3 regions of the Paenibacillus sp. GXUN7292 genome follow, and region 3 is predicted to be linked to each of the others. Evidence: riboswitches for the same ligand, from Rfam matches in the RefSeq annotation. Region 3 holds a riboswitch; each other region holds the start of a gene.
What was found. A riboswitch is a leader RNA that binds a small molecule or an ion and turns the genes downstream of it on or off. The one in region 3 is predicted to bind cyclic di-GMP.

Region 1: it holds a riboswitch for cyclic di-GMP, as region 3 does, so the genes downstream of both, ACRRU2_RS09310 (methyl-accepting chemotaxis protein) here and ACRRU2_RS20040 (transglutaminase domain-containing protein) in region 3, are expected to answer to the same signal.
Region 2: it holds a riboswitch for cyclic di-GMP, as region 3 does, so the genes downstream of both, ACRRU2_RS25730 (S-layer homology domain-containing protein) here and ACRRU2_RS20040 (transglutaminase domain-containing protein) in region 3, are expected to answer to the same signal.

What each region holds. Positions count from the first base shown of each region.
Region 1 covers NZ_JBOZWO010000008.1:10,756-16,411, reverse strand. Annotated here, with positions in the region: partial or broken gene ACRRU2_RS09315 (ATP-binding cassette domain-containing protein) at 321-581, opposite strand; gene ACRRU2_RS09310 (methyl-accepting chemotaxis protein) at 777-2,300, opposite strand; cyclic di-GMP riboswitch class I at 2,406-2,491, opposite strand; gene rbsK (ribokinase) at 2,738-3,688, opposite strand; gene ACRRU2_RS09300 (nucleoside hydrolase) at 3,750-4,688, opposite strand; gene ACRRU2_RS09295 (helix-turn-helix domain-containing protein) at 4,843-5,613, shown strand.
Region 2 covers NZ_JBOZWO010000050.1:19,298-24,953, reverse strand. Annotated here, with positions in the region: gene dagF (2-dehydro-3-deoxy-phosphogluconate aldolase) at 1-116, shown strand, start outside; gene ACRRU2_RS25740 (sugar kinase) at 109-1,137, shown strand; gene ACRRU2_RS25735 (GntR family transcriptional regulator) at 1,144-1,854, shown strand; cyclic di-GMP riboswitch class I at 1,912-1,997, shown strand; gene ACRRU2_RS25730 (S-layer homology domain-containing protein) at 2,109-3,785, shown strand; gene ACRRU2_RS25725 (NEAT domain-containing protein) at 4,113-4,724, shown strand; gene ACRRU2_RS25720 (NEAT domain-containing protein) at 4,774-5,656, shown strand, end outside.
Region 3 covers NZ_JBOZWO010000028.1:23,526-29,181, forward strand. Annotated here, with positions in the region: gene ACRRU2_RS20035 (collagen binding domain-containing protein) at 1-664, shown strand, start outside; gene ACRRU2_RS20040 (transglutaminase domain-containing protein) at 1,074-2,561, opposite strand; cyclic di-GMP riboswitch class I at 2,575-2,663, opposite strand; gene ACRRU2_RS20045 (PDZ domain-containing protein) at 2,734-4,029, opposite strand; gene ACRRU2_RS20050 (S41 family peptidase) at 4,458-5,656, opposite strand, start outside.

The DNA of each region.
Region 1 (5,656 bases), on a different contig from region 3:
AAGAAGTTAAATATGCAGTAAATCCACAGTTAACTTATTGGTTATGTTGGATTATATAGCGGAGTTTTTAATATTGCAACCCTATTTTTAGAAAATAATACAAATTCCTCATTCGGGCAGGATCTATACTTATTTCTCCCTCTGCTATCTTTGATTTCAACATTTCCTGCCTTCAAACAAAGAAAACACCTCCCAGTAACAGCCTAAAAAAAAGCTGTATACTGCAGAGGTATTTGTGAAATCACACTATTTATTTTAACCCTGATTACCCTCTCATTAATTTGCTGCGAATCCGATTCGATACATACTCTACAATAAAATATGATGCGTGGATTTTGCGCCAAAGTTCTTGCCAAAGCAACACGCTGCTGCTGCCCGCCGGACAACTGATCCACACGCACATATGCTTTTTCCAAAATACCTGCTTGATCCAAAGCCATTAATGCCCGTTTTTTTTCGCTTTCGGAAAATAGGCCCAGTGCTTTTCGCCAAAAAGGCATTTCCGGTACAAAGACAACCAGTACATTTTTGATCACAGAAATGTATGCTACAAGATTAAAGGACTGGAAGATCATGCCTATGCCCAAGCCGATTGGCAACCGTATTACTCGGGGTAAGGCGCTTGAATTAGATGCAAGCTATACCGCAGTTTTATAGGGTGCTATTTTTCAAAATGTGAACGTAACTGTATTTATGATATTTTTTGTGCACAATACAGCGCTGGACATCAGCCTTCAGATATCTTCCAGCACTGTAGCAAAATACAGGGTCCTACTCTACAATAGCTCTTCCGTCTTTTTAATGAGTTCTTGCAACTCCTCAGTAATGCCGCCAAGTGTAGTGATTAATGCAGCGATTTCCTCAACGGAACCAAGTTGTTCTTCGGAAGAATCGGCAACATTTTGTGCGTTTTCTGTGACGGTTTGTGCAAATCGAGCCATCTCATAGACGGTGGATGTGACTTGCTGCGCTGAAGCGGATACTTCTCCGGAAGACATTGAGATATGTTTAATTTGATCTGCAACTGCGTTGATTGAAGTATGGATTATACCGAATGCCCTGCCTGTATGATGCACCATCTCCAGTCCGGTTTGCATCTCCTGTATCACCTGATCCATCGAATCAGATGAAACGCTTGTGTCTTCTAGGATAAAATTGATAATCCCCGTAATTTTACTCGCCGCATCTACGGATTGCTCCGCCAATTTCCTTACCTCGTGCGCAACTACAGCAAATCCATCGCCATTTTCGCCGGCTCTTGTCGCTTCAATCGCCGCGTTCAAAGCAAGTAAATTGGTCTGGGAGGCGATTTGGGTGATGAAATGAACCATTCCTTTGATTTCTTCAGATCGACGACTCAACATTTTTATTTTTTCAGAAGATATAGTGACCTTTTCGCTAATTCGCAGCACCTGTTCAACAACTTTATTGATCATAATATTTCCTTCGGTGGCTTCGTTTGCTGTTTTTATGGAAATATCGGAAACTGTACGCGATGTTTCCGCAATCTGGTGAACACCGGAGGCGATTTCCTGAATAGCCAATGAACTTTCCTCGGTTTGTCTTTTTTGTGTTGTGGCGCCGCTTGAAATGTCTTGAATATGTTTGACCATTCCTTTAATGGCTCGCCGATTAGATTCGTAATTGCTGTTCAATTGCGACGCAGCCTGAAACAGCTTATCTGCACTGCAAGAAAGCCTTTCCATGATGCCATTTAAAATTTGCTGCTTATGTACTTTTTCGTCCAGATCCGTTTGCAGCCTTCTTTTGTGCATGATCTGCCACATGATAGCGCCCGCGGTTCCAATTAAGAATAAGGCGTGAATTGCCACCATGGAAAACGGATATTCCGTTACTCCATAAACATATGCACCCAAAAAGAAATATCCCGCTATATGCTGTACTGCAAATAAAACAGTCATGATCACAATGAGAGTAATTTTTTCATAGTACCCTACGATGGCTAGGACCATAAATATAGAAAAATGATACTCGACCATCCCTTCCCCGCCAGCAATCATAGAGATGCTGCTGAAAGTAATGGCAAGTGTATTCATTAAAGGGACATAGGGATGATCTCGATTTGTGCGCAAGAGTACCAGCGCAGCTGTAAAAAATATAACGGGGGCGATCAAAAACATATTAGTGACCAAGCTGATTTGTTCATCAAAATGAATCCCATGAGTTCCTGACCAATAGTCGGATATACTGAAAAAACGATGGAGAAAATGCACAATAATCGATACAATGAGAACGATCACTGTCAATAACAGCATGATGCGATTTTTTTCACTTGTCAATTTCGTTGTTCCCTCCTGGATGTCTAGCCGTGCTCATTACCTTCCGTTGTATGCTCAAAAAAATGCATAAAAACCCCCGAAAACGGAGGTTTGACTTTCCACGTTTACGGTAACTGGCAGGCATAGTTTCTAAGACCTTAGCCCCTGTAGCTTTGCGTCGCCACTTTTCAGTGGGTTTGCCTTTTTCGATTTTTTCTGACGTACACTTAATTCGATGTTTTTCTGGTTATTCCTTCCTACTTCCGGGAATATTTTTTATTTTAGCGAGACTAAAGACCCCTCATCTTACTTCTGATCCGTCATTTTTCGCCCCGGCACTAACTCCAAACTAACAAATTAACCCCCACTCGTCATTTCGAGTGGAGGCCGATTGAACAAAAATTGCAAGACTATCCAAAGCAATCGATGCTGCTATTTATGTGGTCTTTCCTGCATTATCAACCCGAGAAATTGTAATTTCTCTCTTCATTATTGTTGCCCAGAAATTGCTGCACGTCCTCCATCGTCGGCATGCCGGGCTGCGCGCCGAAGCGTGTCACAGCCAGTGCGGATACACTAGTGGCAAGCTGCAGCTGAGCTGCCTCATCATAACCGGAAGCAATGCCAAATGTAAGAGCGGCGTTATACGAATCGCCTGCACCAGTCGTATCGACCACTTCTACCTGATAAGCTGCCATGCGCAGCGCAGTCTTGTTCTTCTGCTTATAGATCGAGCCTTTTTCTCCAAGTGTAGCAACTACACAGCCAGGACCTTGTGCCAGCAGCGAATCAATCGCCTCTTCAAGCGATGCTTCATCTGCTTTCAGCCCAGTCAAAGCATATAGTTCAGTCTCATTCGGTGTAATATAGTCAACGAGCTGCAGCAGCTCATCAGGCAACTTCATAGCAGGCGCAGGATTTAGCACAACCGTTTTATGATGTTTTTTAGCCAGCTCAGCTGCACAGCAGATCGTTTCTAACGGCACCTCCAACTGCATCAGCAAAATATCCGCTGCAGCAATTTGTTCTTCCAAATCAGTAATATTGGCAGGCAAGCAATAGCCATTAGCTCCTGGCACAACAATAATTTGATTGTCGTTGTCAGCCAGAACAATGGAAGCAATGCCTGTAGCAAACGGTGCTCGCTGAACCCCATTTGTATTCACTCCGCTCTCTGCAAGCGAACGCAGCAAATCGTCACCAAACGAATCATTTCCTACAAACCCAATCATACGCACTTCTGCGCCTAAACGAGCAGCCGCGACCGCTTGATTGCCGCCTTTGCCGCCCGGAACAAAATGCACCTCTTGACCAGATATCGTTTCCCCAGGTACCGGAAATCTTGAGCTTTTTACTACAATATCCATATTTAAGCTGCCTAACACGGCAATTACAGGCGTTTTTCCCATCACAAGTTTTGCTCCTCATGTACTTTTAAAAGTTGAACAAACAAACTTAACACGTACCTTATTATAACTTGCCTTCCCTGTATGCAGCATCCAATCTTCCAAACAAATCTTTAAAAACCATATCACGGTTAACGAAATTTGCAACTCTAATCAGATGCCTGCTGTGATCAACGCTCCACGTTACCTGATCCGTTAAAACAGGGCTATGAACAATATCAGTAGGCACTGCTTCAGGCTGAAGCAGCCAAGCGATAGCTGAAATATCCCAAATGACACGAGAATAGGCAAAATGATCGTTAGCGCACGATTCATAGCGCTCCGCCAGAAATTGTCCGATAGCCCCCTTGTCCTTAACATACTCATTAATTTCAGGCAGGCTTGTAATCAAATGTGAAGCGACACCTGCACATGGAATGAGCACAAGCGGAGCACCGCAATCCAGCACCGTTCTGGCGGACCAAACGTCCTGCACCAGATTAAACTCCTTTGTTTGCGGCCAATGCAGCGCATGTCCGCCTAGCCAAACAACGACAATATGATTAATAATTTCTGGCGCTAACAAAATGGCGGAAGCTACATTCGTAATCGCCCCAATGGCCACAACATAAAGCGGCGCTTCGGGACTGGCCTCTTTTGCCTTTGCAATTAAATCTCGCGCGGCTGCGCTGTCAATTGGTTCATTCTCCTTCAACATAAAGCTCTCAGACCCTTTAAAAACAAAATTATGATCTGAAACATTCATGCGGTGAAGTATATGTTGAATTTCCTCATAGCTTTTTTCCATGCCATCTTTTGCACCGTCGGACAAGGAGTTATGAAAAGGCGCCGCATATATCGCTTTTAGGTCAATACGTTCCTTAGCCAGCAGCGTATACACGATAGCAAACTGATCATCAATTTCATTAAACGTATCTGTATCAAGCACCATGCTTATTTTTCCCTGCGGCGGATTTAATCTTTTCAAACGCTGCTCCTCTGTTAAACCGGACAGCTGTTTCATAGTCAGCCCTCTCCTTTAAACGTTTTTAATAATTAAATTACGGAATATGCTTATTTTAATCTACCATTTTATTGGCATCTGCTATATAATCTTTCGGAGAATAAATTATACTTTTCGGCTTTTTTGAAACACGCCACTTCCTGGGGAGGCTATTATGAATATTCAATGTGAGCTGGATTTTTTTACGAAGGATACGAGGAAGGAAAAGAGCTATATTGATTTCCATAGCCATAATGGCTATGAGCTGGTTTATTATGCAAGCGGACACGGGCGAACAACGATCGGCGATAAAGTGTACCCTTATCAAGCAGGACAATTTTCTGTTATCGAGCCAAATTGCCCTCATGATGAATATCGTGAATCGGCTACCGAGGTGCACTTCCTCGTATTTTCCTATAACAATTACCCGATTGCGCTGCGCAATCATGTGTATACAGAGCCAGGGGACGCGCCGATCAAGCAGCTGATGCACAAGCTCGGTGAGGAAATGCTGCGAAAAAACAGCTTTTCGCCGATTTTGCTCCGTTGCTATTTAACAGAATTAATTGTTGAGATTGGCAAAATATCAGGAGAGAAATTGCAGCATGCGGAGCCGGAAGATCAGCTTCTTTACGCCAAAAGCTATATTGAGCAGTACGCAGCAGACAAAATTAATTTACCGAAGCTAGCGGAGACGCACGGTTATAGCTACGATTATTTCCGCCATCTTTTTAAAGAGAACACCGGCTACTCGCCTATGCAATACATTATGCTTCATCGTTTTAAAAAGGCAAAGCAGCTGCTTGCCGAAAGCCGTGAATCCATTACGACCATCGCACTGGAATGCGGATTTTCCAACACGCCGCAATTTTGCGCTATGTTCAAAAAACAGTTTGGCGTCAGTCCGCTGCAGTATAAGGGAAAGATAAGCAATAAAAACTCATAAAAAAACATGCAGCTAAGCAAGGAGAAGAAGCTACATGTTTTGG
Region 2 (5,656 bases), on a different contig from region 3:
AGGTGATCCCTCACGTGTACAGCTCTATTATTGATAAAGCTACCGGCAAAACTAATATTGAGAAGGTGCGTGAACTGACTAGGATCATGAAGCAGCTGGTGGATCAGTATGAGTAAAAAGATAGCATCCTTTGGCGAAGTCATGATGCGGTTGGAGGTTCCTGGCTACGGGCTGCTGTCTCAAGGAAGTACGCTTAACTATTCCTTTTCGGGAACTGGCGTTAACGTCGCCTCGGCTTTGAGCCGGTACGGCCATAGGGGCTATATGATTACTACGCTGCCCGATAACCCGCTTGGCGATGCTGCGCTAAGCTATTTGCAGAAGCTCGGCATTAATATGTCATTGGCTCAGAGGGGCGGGTGCTATATAGGCTCTTATTTTTTAGAAAATGGCTTTGGTGCAAGGCCGAGCCGCGTCACGTATACGAACAGGCTGGAAAGCAGCTTTAATACAGCGGATGGCGCTCTATACTCTTTTACGGAAATAGCGGATAAAATGGATGCGATAACCTTTTGCGGTATTACTTTGGCCATGAATGACAATGTGCGCGGTCAAATGAAGCAGCTGGCAGCAGCTGTTAAAAATAAAGGGGGAAAAGTTGTTTTTGATTGCAACTATCGCCCGTCGTTATGGGGGAAAAACGGCTATGAAGCCGCTCGGCCCCATTATGAGGAAATGCTGCAGCTGGCGGATATTGTGCTGATGAATGAAAAGGACGCTTTGCATGTGCTTGGAATGCAGAGCCAAGCAGAAGCGCGCAAGGAGCAGCTGCTAGAGCTTATTCCGCAAGTGGCAAAAGCCTATCATATCGCTGTTATAGCTGGTACTCAGCGTACGATCCATCCAGACAATACTCATTCGCTGTTAGGCTATATTTATAGGGAACAAGCTTTTTCCTTTGCAGATGCGAACCGCTTTGCTGTTTATGATAGAATTGGTGCAGGCGATGCTTTTACTAGCGGCATCGTGCATGGCGTGCTGGAGCAGCTGGCTTCCGGCGAAATTATCGCATTTGCAGTCGCAGCAGGCATGCTGGCTCATACCGTCGCGGGCGATACGCCTATGGCAAACGTACATGATATTAACCAGGCTGCAGCTTATGCTATGAACCAAACAGTAAGAGATATTGAGAGGTAATGGACGATGAAGCTGAATCAGGAAAAGGGAGCTTTATATTTGCAAATAAAAAATATTATGAAGGACCGTATTTTGCACGGTGTCTATCCGCTTCATTCGAATTTCCCTTCGGAGCCTGAGCTGGCTGAGGAATTCAAGGTGAGCCGGATCACTGTTCGCAATGCAGTCAAAGAGCTTGTGCAGGAAGGCTTTCTCGAAACGAAAAGCGGCAAGCGCACAAAAATTATTCGCAATGATGCGATTGCCGGGCGCATTAAAGGGAAGCGATTCACGGAATTGCTCGAAGAGAAAGGGCATAAGCTCGAGAAGGAATGGCTGTCGGCTTCTATCGAGCATAATGCGCAACAGTCCGAGGTGTATGAGCTATTCGGTGAGCAGAGCGTGCGAATCGAGCGGATTTATTATTTGGACGAGGCGCCGTATACACATTTTACGCATTATTTATCCGCAGATCTAAGCAGCATCGGCCTGGAGCAATTAAATAGCCAGTCCTTGTATGAGCTAATTAAAGAGCAGAATATAATGCTAATGAAATTCCAGGATCAATTCGCCGTAGAGGCAGCTCCGGCTGAGGTAGCGGCATATTTACAGGTAAGCGAGCAGACGATGCTGCTTAAGCGTCTGCGTTTTTCCTATGATGAGAACGGGGAATTAATAGAATATAGTGTGGCGTATTACAACACTATCATCATGCCCTATCATATTGATTATATTTAAATTTTTTAATAATCATATTAGAACAGGATATCTTCCTGTATAATTATGGACAGCGAATAATTTAATAGGCAAAATTACCGAAAGGTAATGACGCAAAGCTACAGGGGCTAAAGTCATTTCGACCATGCCAGCCAGTTGCCGATAGAGTGATGAAGCATGAGCTTATCTATTTGCAACTGGATAAGCTCTTTTTTTTGTGCCTATTAAGCGTTTCGCAGCAATCGCATGAAAACAATAGAGGAGATGATGTCAACATGAAAAAAATGCGTCTACTGACAAAGCTGATGATTTGCATGGTGCTAATGCTTTCCTTTGCAGGGCATAGCTTTGCGCAGGAGCAGACAGCAGAAGAGAATGAGCAGCAAAGGGATGAAATTATATTTGAATTCAGCGATTCTGCTGAGGCAAGCTGGGCTAATCAAGCCATTGGCTTTATGAAGTATAAACAAATATTGTCCGGATACGAGGATGGCAGCTTCCGTCCTAATAAGCCTGTCAGCCGTATTGAAGCTGTCGTGACAGCTGTTCGCCTGATGGGGCTGGAGGAGCAAGCGAAGGCTAAAACCGAAGGCGGAAAGCTGCTATTTGCCGATGCGCAGAAGATCGATAAACAGTACAAATGGGCAAGAGGATACATTATCGTTGCGCTTGAAAAAGGCTTGTTCGATACGTCCGAGAGCAAGCTGGACCCGGAAAAGCCGGCTAGCCGCGTATGGGTTTCTTCTTTATTAGTAAAAGCGCTTGGACTTCAGGAAGAGGCGCTTGCGCTTATGTCGGTAGAGCCGGATTTCAAAGATGTGAAGGCAATTCCGGCGGGTTCGATCGGATATGTGAATGTAGCAGTTAAGCAAGGCATTATTTCCGGTTATCCGGATGAAACGTTCAAGCCGCAACGCAGTGTGACACGCGCAGAGCTTGCTTCTTTGCTGGAGCGTACTGGTGAAAACCTGCAGGAGCAAGACGGTTCTGTAACGGTAACAGGAAAAGTTGTAAGTGTGGAAGCTGACAGTACGAATAATAAGCTTATTAAAATGGTTGTAAAAAGCTTCAACGGCGATACGCTGACTTATACAATTGCAGCAGACTTTCCTGTAGCATTCCATGATCGTTTTATTACAGCAGCAGGAATACTTGCAGGCGACAACGTAGTGCTAATGAGCAAGAATGGTGTAATATGGAAGGCCAGCATTATTAGTAAAGAATATGCAGACGAGGCGGCAGCAGGAATTAATGAGCTTGAAATAAAGCTTGTCAATGACCGCAAAACCGGCATCGAGCTGGAGTACAAGAGCAATAAAGGAAAAGTAAAAGCAGAAATTGAAATGTGGAGCAATGGCAAGAAAGAAAAGCTGAAAGGCGCTGCAGCTGTCGAGGAGCTGAAAACCTTCCTAAAGGAAGCAAATTTAACGCCTCAATTGTCTAAAGAAGAAATTCAGGCTCAAATTTTGCAGGCACTGGGTGTAAAGGACGGCAGCTATGAGCGGCTTGAGGCTGAAGTGAAGTTTTCGAATGGCAGCAAAGTCAAAATTGACTCCAAGCATAAGCAAGAATCAAATAAAGAAGAAGCGAAATATGGCATTAAAGAGTTTGAGCTTGAATTGAAGCTGAAAGACGGACTGAAGATTAAAGCTGAGTACAGCTTCGACGATGGCAAATCCAAGTCCCTGATAGAGCGCGGCTCTGAGAAGCTTTCCGCTGAAGCAGCTGAGAAGTCTTTTGCCAAACTGTTTGAACAGGCTGCATGGACGGATGGTATGAGCAAGGCAGATGCTTTGCAGGCGGTGCTGAAGCATTTTGAGGTACAGGAAGCTGATTTGACTGAGGTCGAGTTGGAAATTAAGTTTTCTAGCGGCAAAAAGATAGAGCTTGAATACGAGAAAGAACATGAGGATAGAGTTAATAGCAAGGATAAAGTAGATAAGCAAAAATAATGATTTCTTCTTAATAAAGGCTTCTCCCAATGGCGGGCAAGATTCATATCTTGCACCGCCTTTTTTCGTTTCAAACACTGATAAAAATGGCGTTTTTCTTTATATGCAGCAGTTGTTCACGAAGTTTCTAAAATTTTGTGACAGGTTTGTGACGCTTTCAAGTATCTATACAATTAATAGTAACAATAAGTTATTATATTTGAAGCAACTAAGAATGATTCTCAATATAATTTAAGATTCATTAAAATATAAGAATTTATAAGTTTAAGAGCTTATAGTGTTCTTCTGCTATTCATTACATTTTAGGCGAGAGAGGTGAAAAAGTAGTTGTCAGTTCGTGCAAGGAAGCCAGCTAATGTGATATTGGCAGCCGTCATCTGCCTTATAGCAGCTGCGGTGCTTTTTACAAAGGTTGAGGCGGCTTCTGATCTTAAAGACGGGTCATATTTGATCGATTATACCGTATTGCAAGCGGATAGTGATTCTGTATCGATCGCGAATGATTATTTCCAGAAGAAAGCGGCCTTGTTTGTTAAAGGCGGCAAAAAGTATATTGAGCTGAATGTGACGCATAGCGAGTGGGTTAAAACGCTGCAGGCTGCTGATGGAGAAGCTTTCACGGATGTAGTAATCATTAGTGAGGATAGGGAAAATGATTCGCGGCTTGTAACCTTTAAAGCCGGCGATAATTTAGCAGAGCCGGTGTTGATGCAAATGCATATTCAAATCGACTCTTTGAATTATAACCATAAGTATACGGTAAAGTTTCAATTTGACAGCTCGACGATTGAAGCAGCTGATTTGACACAATCGATTTCAAGCCTTTCAAAACCGCCAGGCTCAACAAATTACACTGCGATGGCATTAGCTGCAGTAGTGGGGGGCGTCGTTATAGCCGCAGTCATGATTGTTTTACGCAAGCGGCGGACGGGCAATTAGCTTTAAAAAATCAAAAGCAAATATCGCATACAAAAAAGGAGAAACGTTCATGAAAAAGCAAATCACAATATTTTTAACTGCATTTCTAGCATTATTTATAGCTTTGCCTGTGCTTCAAGCTGGGGCAGCTGACAGCAAGGCGGCAGATGGAGAGACGGCTATTACATTGGCTGTTCTTAAGGATAAGAGCGATGAGGCTTCTGCTACAGGTCAATACATAGACAGTGCGGCAAAATGGATCGTTGAAGACGGCAAATCCTACGTTGTAGCTACACTGAAAAGCAGCAAATGGTGGGAGTCATTTAAAGTGCAAGAGACCCAACCAGGCTCCTTCGAGGATAATAACTTTGTAGACGTTGAGGTGCTGAGCTCAGACGAGGCTGCCGATACACGTACAGTTAAATTTGCAGTTCCGGATATCAATCAAGTGCTGAATGCCAAAATTCATATCATCGTAACGGGCGTTCCAGGCGTTGGCTCTTACGATAACAGCTATGATATTCGTTTGAAATTTACTGGTGAAGACAAGGGCGAAGAGACAGGCAAGGAAGACGGCGAGAACGGCAATGGAGAAACTCCAGCTAAGCCGGCGTTGAAGGATGGCGAATATACAATCAATTTTGAAGCTTTGCATGAAAAAGAGGATAAGGCTTCCTCCATGGGCAGATATATTGCAGCACCAGCTTCACTTACCGTTAAAGATGGAAAAAATATTGTGGCTTTCACGTTGACAAACAATGAACAAATTAAACAGTTCCAGGTAGAAAAAGCAGGTGAGCTTGTTGACAGCACTGTAGTAAGTGTGGATGAAGCTGCCAATACAAGAGTTGTATCCTTTGAGGTAGAAAACTTTTCAGCGATCGTAAATGCCAAGGTTCAAGTATATGTAGCAGCACAGGATTATACAGGCAATCATATGATTAGACTTTCTT
Region 3 (5,656 bases):
AAGACCGCCATCAGGATATACTATTATTGGAAATGGTGAAACTACAGTAACTATTACAAATAATAATACAGAAACAATTGAAATCGAAAACCAGCTCTACATTCCTGGTCCAATCATTACACCGACTCCGACGCCTACACCAACGCCAGAGCCGACAGAGCCGACTGAACCAGAAGAGTCAGGTAACCCAACACCAACACCTACTCCTTCACCGGAGCCGACTCCTTCAACTAAGCCAACTCCGACTCCAGCTCCAACACCGAAGCCGGAGAAGCCAGTAACGAAGGAAGAAACGCCTGAAGAAACACCTGTTGAAGGTGAAGTAGATGTTCCAGACAACAAAACAACTAAACCGGGTCAGCCTCCGAAAAATGGCGAACTTGAAATAACGCCAGACGGCAAATGGACTTATACGCCGAAGCCAGGCTTCAAAGGTGATGACAGCTTCAGTATCATCGTTACCGATGAGGACGGCAATGAAGAAGAATTGTTCTACGAAATCGTCGTTGAAGAAGTTCCACGTGGCGGTGTCGAAACACCGGACGTTGATAAGCTTCCAAAAACAGGTGAAGATAGCTTCTTGCTAGTTCAGCTGCTAGGTGCAGCTATCGCTATGACAGGTATTGCATTACTTGTTCGTCGCCGTTTCCTTATTAAAAAATAATTCTTAACTAGTGAAAGAACCCTCCAGCCTTGAATTGGCTGTGAGGGTTCTTTTATATGTACAATTGTGGGCAGCTCACCTATTGGCGACCTAACTTGTCGCCATCGTGTGTAAAGAACAAAAGATGAGAAGCTATTTGCGTTACGGTCATAAATGACCATTAGAACCAAAAAGTAGTCTTTTTGTTGCATATACGGGACACTTATGACCGTTAGAAGAAGATCCCGCCGGATTCTCTAGCTTTTTTCCCGCTAACGGACATTTCTGACCGCTAGAAAGTGGAAGTTGGCGAAAAAAGAGCGCTAACGGTCATCAGTGTCCGCATCAGTGTAGGATCACAAACTTCTAAATTCTTATAATTCAAAAAAAATCCCAACCGGATCCTATCCAGGCTGGGATTAACATTATTTTAGAATGGGCTTTCTTCTGTTTTGCGATGTGTTAGTGCAAATTGTTGTGCTGTAGGATTGAAATACTTATCGCTATATTTGAAGTTGAATACTTGCTTGTCAAAATCAACATAGCCGGCATTCCATGTCGGATCTTGAATGACCCATTTGCCGCCAACCAACACTTCTACCCAAGCATGATTATCTTGCTTAGTAGTGTTGGACCAAGTTTCTCCATCCTCTGCCCAGATGGCTGTACCGTTAATAATTCTAGTTTTAATGCCTATTGAACGGTTGAGCGCTGCTGTAAGATGCACATAGCCGCTGCAAATCGCTTCTTTACGGTTTAATGTATCTATCGCTGAGTAATTAACTAGATCATTGCCCAAATAGCTTTTCACATCGTAAGCAATATTTTTGGCTACCCAATCATGAATAGCTTTTGTTTTCTCAAGATCTGTAGTTAGTCCCTTAGTAATCTTCTCAGCTAGAGCAATAATAGTTGGATGATCGCTCTCTGCATATTGTGTAGGCAGCAAATACTGCCAATCTCTCGTATCTTTATTAGTTACTGTAAATGCTGTATCGCCCCATACGACACTCTTATAGCTGCCAGAAGCATTTACATCCTTCTCGTAAATTTCAACTTTATAGGAGCCCGCTCCGTGGCGCAAGAAAATAGGAACTTCAAGCTTCTTGCCTTTGGATACGTAAACTTCCTTTTCTTCTGTTTTGCCTTTTGTAATGCGGACTAAAACAGCACGCTCTAAGGCAAACGATCCACTTAATATAATCTTACTTTGATTCGTGACTGTTGTTGATACTTTATAATTGCCTTGAGCTTGCGGCTTTAAAGGCGTAATCTCTGCATTTGGATCTTCTATGGCCGGACATGCTGGAGCAGCACTTGCAGGCTTTGCTTTTAGATCGCTTACTGATGCCTTTACATTGCGTAAAAACACAACCGCTTCTGCGCGAGTAAGCCCATCGTTAGCTGCATAGCCTTCGATTGTTTTGCTATGCTTTCCATTCGACAAATTATAGTCATAGAGCAGTTGGATGTTCTCATTCGTTGAACATGCATAACCAAGCGCATTGCCTATAATCGTTGCTACTCCGCCACGGCTTACAGCTGCGTAACGATCCTTCAAATCCCAGTTCATCTGTTTGGCATACTGCCAAACAGGCTCGTCCCACGCGGCATTATCTTGACGCTGCAGGCCATCTACTTCAAACGCGCGAAGCAGCATGCTTAAAAACTCTGCTTGCGTTACTTTATTATTAGGTCTGAATGTACCATCAGAATAACCATTAACAATACCTTGGCCTACTGCCCAATCAATAGATTCAGCAGCCCAGAAGTTTGTTGTATCCTTGAACTGTACTACTGCCGATGCTGAAGCAGCGATAGGCGCTGCAGAAGCCGCCACTGTTAGTGCAATCGATGTGGCAATGAGTTTCTTTCCCCATAATGAATACAGCTGTTGAATACGTTTAGTCAGCTTCACGTCGACTTCCCCTTTCGGTAGCTGGCTGCCACTTCTCAAAATAGAGATTGAGGCCCTTTAGCTTTGCGTCCCCGGCTTTCGGCGGGTTTGCCATTATCGTTTGAGTGTCGTTTTACCATTCACTCTACTAATCTATTAATTGAAATTTATACTACTATTTTAGCATATTTTGCTACTCAATATCACTATGATTTGTAAAAATTTTACGTCGATTTGCAGTACGTGCAGATTTCAACATTCCTAGCAAAGAAAGATTTCGGCTTTCTTGTGCATAGTATGTTGCCTGCTCGTCCGGTGCCAGTATTACCCCTAGTTGATGGTGTTCTCCGGCATAGCGTGCGCGCTGCGCAAACTTCATTTCTCCCTCTCTATTAAGCACCTCAAGCTTGCAAAAAGCAGGATTTATCATGAGGGCTGCATACAGCTGTTCCTTTGTATACACCTTTTCGCCGTTAACCTTTACAATAATTTCTCCGGGCAGCAGACCCATCGTATGAGCAGGCGTATGAGGCACTATGCCAAGTATACGTAAGCCTCTGCTGTCATGTACGTATAGAGGCGAACGGGCATTTTCATGGCGCTGGCTGCTCCATACCATCCATTCATGCAGTAAAATAGCCGCAGCAGCTGCAACCGGCAGCACCGGTGCCCACTGCCAAGCAGCAATAGCAAGCACCACAATAATTATGCTGTAAATAATAAGCTTATTGGATGCCGCTTTCGCTTTTTGCTCCGGCAGCATAGAACGTGTCAGCTCAGTAAAGCCTATCATGACCGGAAATGCAATTATCGTCCAGTTGCTATGACCGCTGCCTAGCGAAAAAAGCGGATCCCAGGGCAAGGTCAAGCCGCCGCTCGCTGCTGGCACTACCAAAAATAAAGGAACAGGCCAGAATCCTTGCAGCATATACCCCCCTACAAGCTTGCCTCGTTTGCCCTCTAGAAAAAGCGGTGTTGACAAGTTGGAGCCTTGCCAGCGTACTAGCAGTGCTTCTGCAAGATGCAGTAAGGCAACGAGCAGCAATAAAGACGCCGCTTCTATTTCTGTCAAAGATTTCACTACTGAACCCAGCCAATCCTCACGCTCTGCTAGCGGAGTAAAGCTGAATCCCCATTGCAGAATAGCAATAAGGCCAGCACTGTATGCAAAACATAAATACCTTACGCGAATGAGCAGCAGCACTGCCGCTATCCCCCACAGCCATAACAAAGCCGAAGCTGTTAAAGCTGCACCGATCCATATACCAATGATTGATGCGGCAATACCAATCACAAGACCAGCAAAAATAGCTTTAATGGTCAGAACCTTCCAGTCATGAAGCTTGACTGCAAACATTTGCCGCTCTAATCTCATTTGCCTTGTCATTTGCAGCACGATAAAAAGTATGGCCAAATAGTAAAAAGGCTGTGTAACTAGCTGCAACAATGCTTCGCCGAATTGTCCCAACCAACTGATTATTGTATTCAATGCAAGCACTCCTAGTATACGGACTTTAAGCACGCAAAATATCAAAAAAACGGTATACGGAAAATCGTAAAACGGGCACGTTTTATCAAGGATAAACGGCTTCCGTCGTCCTGTGGACGAGCGCGTTTACCTACGAAGTCAATCAAATGATCTAACGAATCGTGAGAGCGCTATTTCGTCTAAAAAGCGCCTTTTTGAAATCTAACGAAGATATTCGCCCTTATTTGCTCCTAACTGTGCCAAAATGAGTGGAAAGTTCACACATAGCGCAACTGATCTTCGTTATATTTTTAATCTAGCTGATTTTCGCCAAATAGAGCATTTAATCTTCGTTAGATTCAAGTCCTGTCCGTTTCGACCGCTGTTGTATTATTTTCAAAAAAGGCTGGCGCTCAAAAGAGGCCAACCTTTTATTAATTCGACGTTTATTATTTTTTTCCTGCTCTCGCTTGCTGGATCCAATCGATTGCGGCTTGCAGCTGCAGATCATTATTTTTATCTTGAATCCAGGCAATAACTGATTTTTCAAGCGCAGCTGTCGTATTCTCATCAATAATCCCGCTAGCTTTAAGGCCATGCTTCTTCTGGAATTGAATGACCGCTTGCTCTGTTTTGTCGTCAAAATAGCCGTCGGCTCTTCCCGTTTCAAATCCAAGCCCGTTCAGCATAATTTGAGCGCTGCGGTTTTGTTCGCTTATCGTATCTTTTGTAAGAGGCTGCTTATAGGCGATACGAGCTACTGTATACAGCTCTGGTGGCGTAATCACCTTATTAGGCTGAATGCCTTTCTCATGGATCCAGTTGCCCTTCGGCGTCAGCCACTTGGCAATTGTCATTTTAAGCAGGCTGCCATCGCCAAGCGCTTTGTTATAGCTCACTTGCACGGTTCCCTTGCCGAAAGATTGTTCTCCCATAACATACGCTCCGGAGCTCTCCTGCAGGGCGCCTGCTAGAATCTCGGAAGCGCTGGCGCTTCCTTTGTTAATGAGCACGGAAATCGGGTATGTTTTCAACTCGCCGCCTTCAGCGCGTGTTTGCTCGCGGTTGCCATCGCGGTCCTCGACTTGAACTACAATATCATTAGGCTTCATCATATGCTGGGCAATATCAACAACAACAGGCAATACGCCGCCTGGATTGTTGCGCACATCAATAACTAGGCCTTTCATGCCCTGACTCTCAAGCTTTGTCAGTTCCTCTGCAAAACGCTCTCCCGTATGCATTGAAAACTGTCTAATTTCGATCACGCCTATTCCATCAGGCTGCAGCTCTGCATACACCGTTTCGATATCGATATCATCTCGTACCAGGACTAGCTGAATCGGCTCAGACAAGCCGCTTCGTTGTACAGACAGCTTTGCCTTCGAGCCTTTAGGGCCTCTAATTTTTGATACAGCCTCCTGCAAGCTTAACCCATCGAGCGCTTCGCCGTTAACAGATAATATAATATCTTTAGCGAGCAGTCCTGACTTCTCGGCTGGCGAGCCTTTGATCGGCGACACAACGACAACCCGGCTGTTCTCCAACGTTACCTCTGCACCTATGCCTGTGAACGAGCCTTCGATCGATTCCGAGAAATGTCTTGCAACATTTTCCTCCATATATACGGAATATGGATCGTTCAACG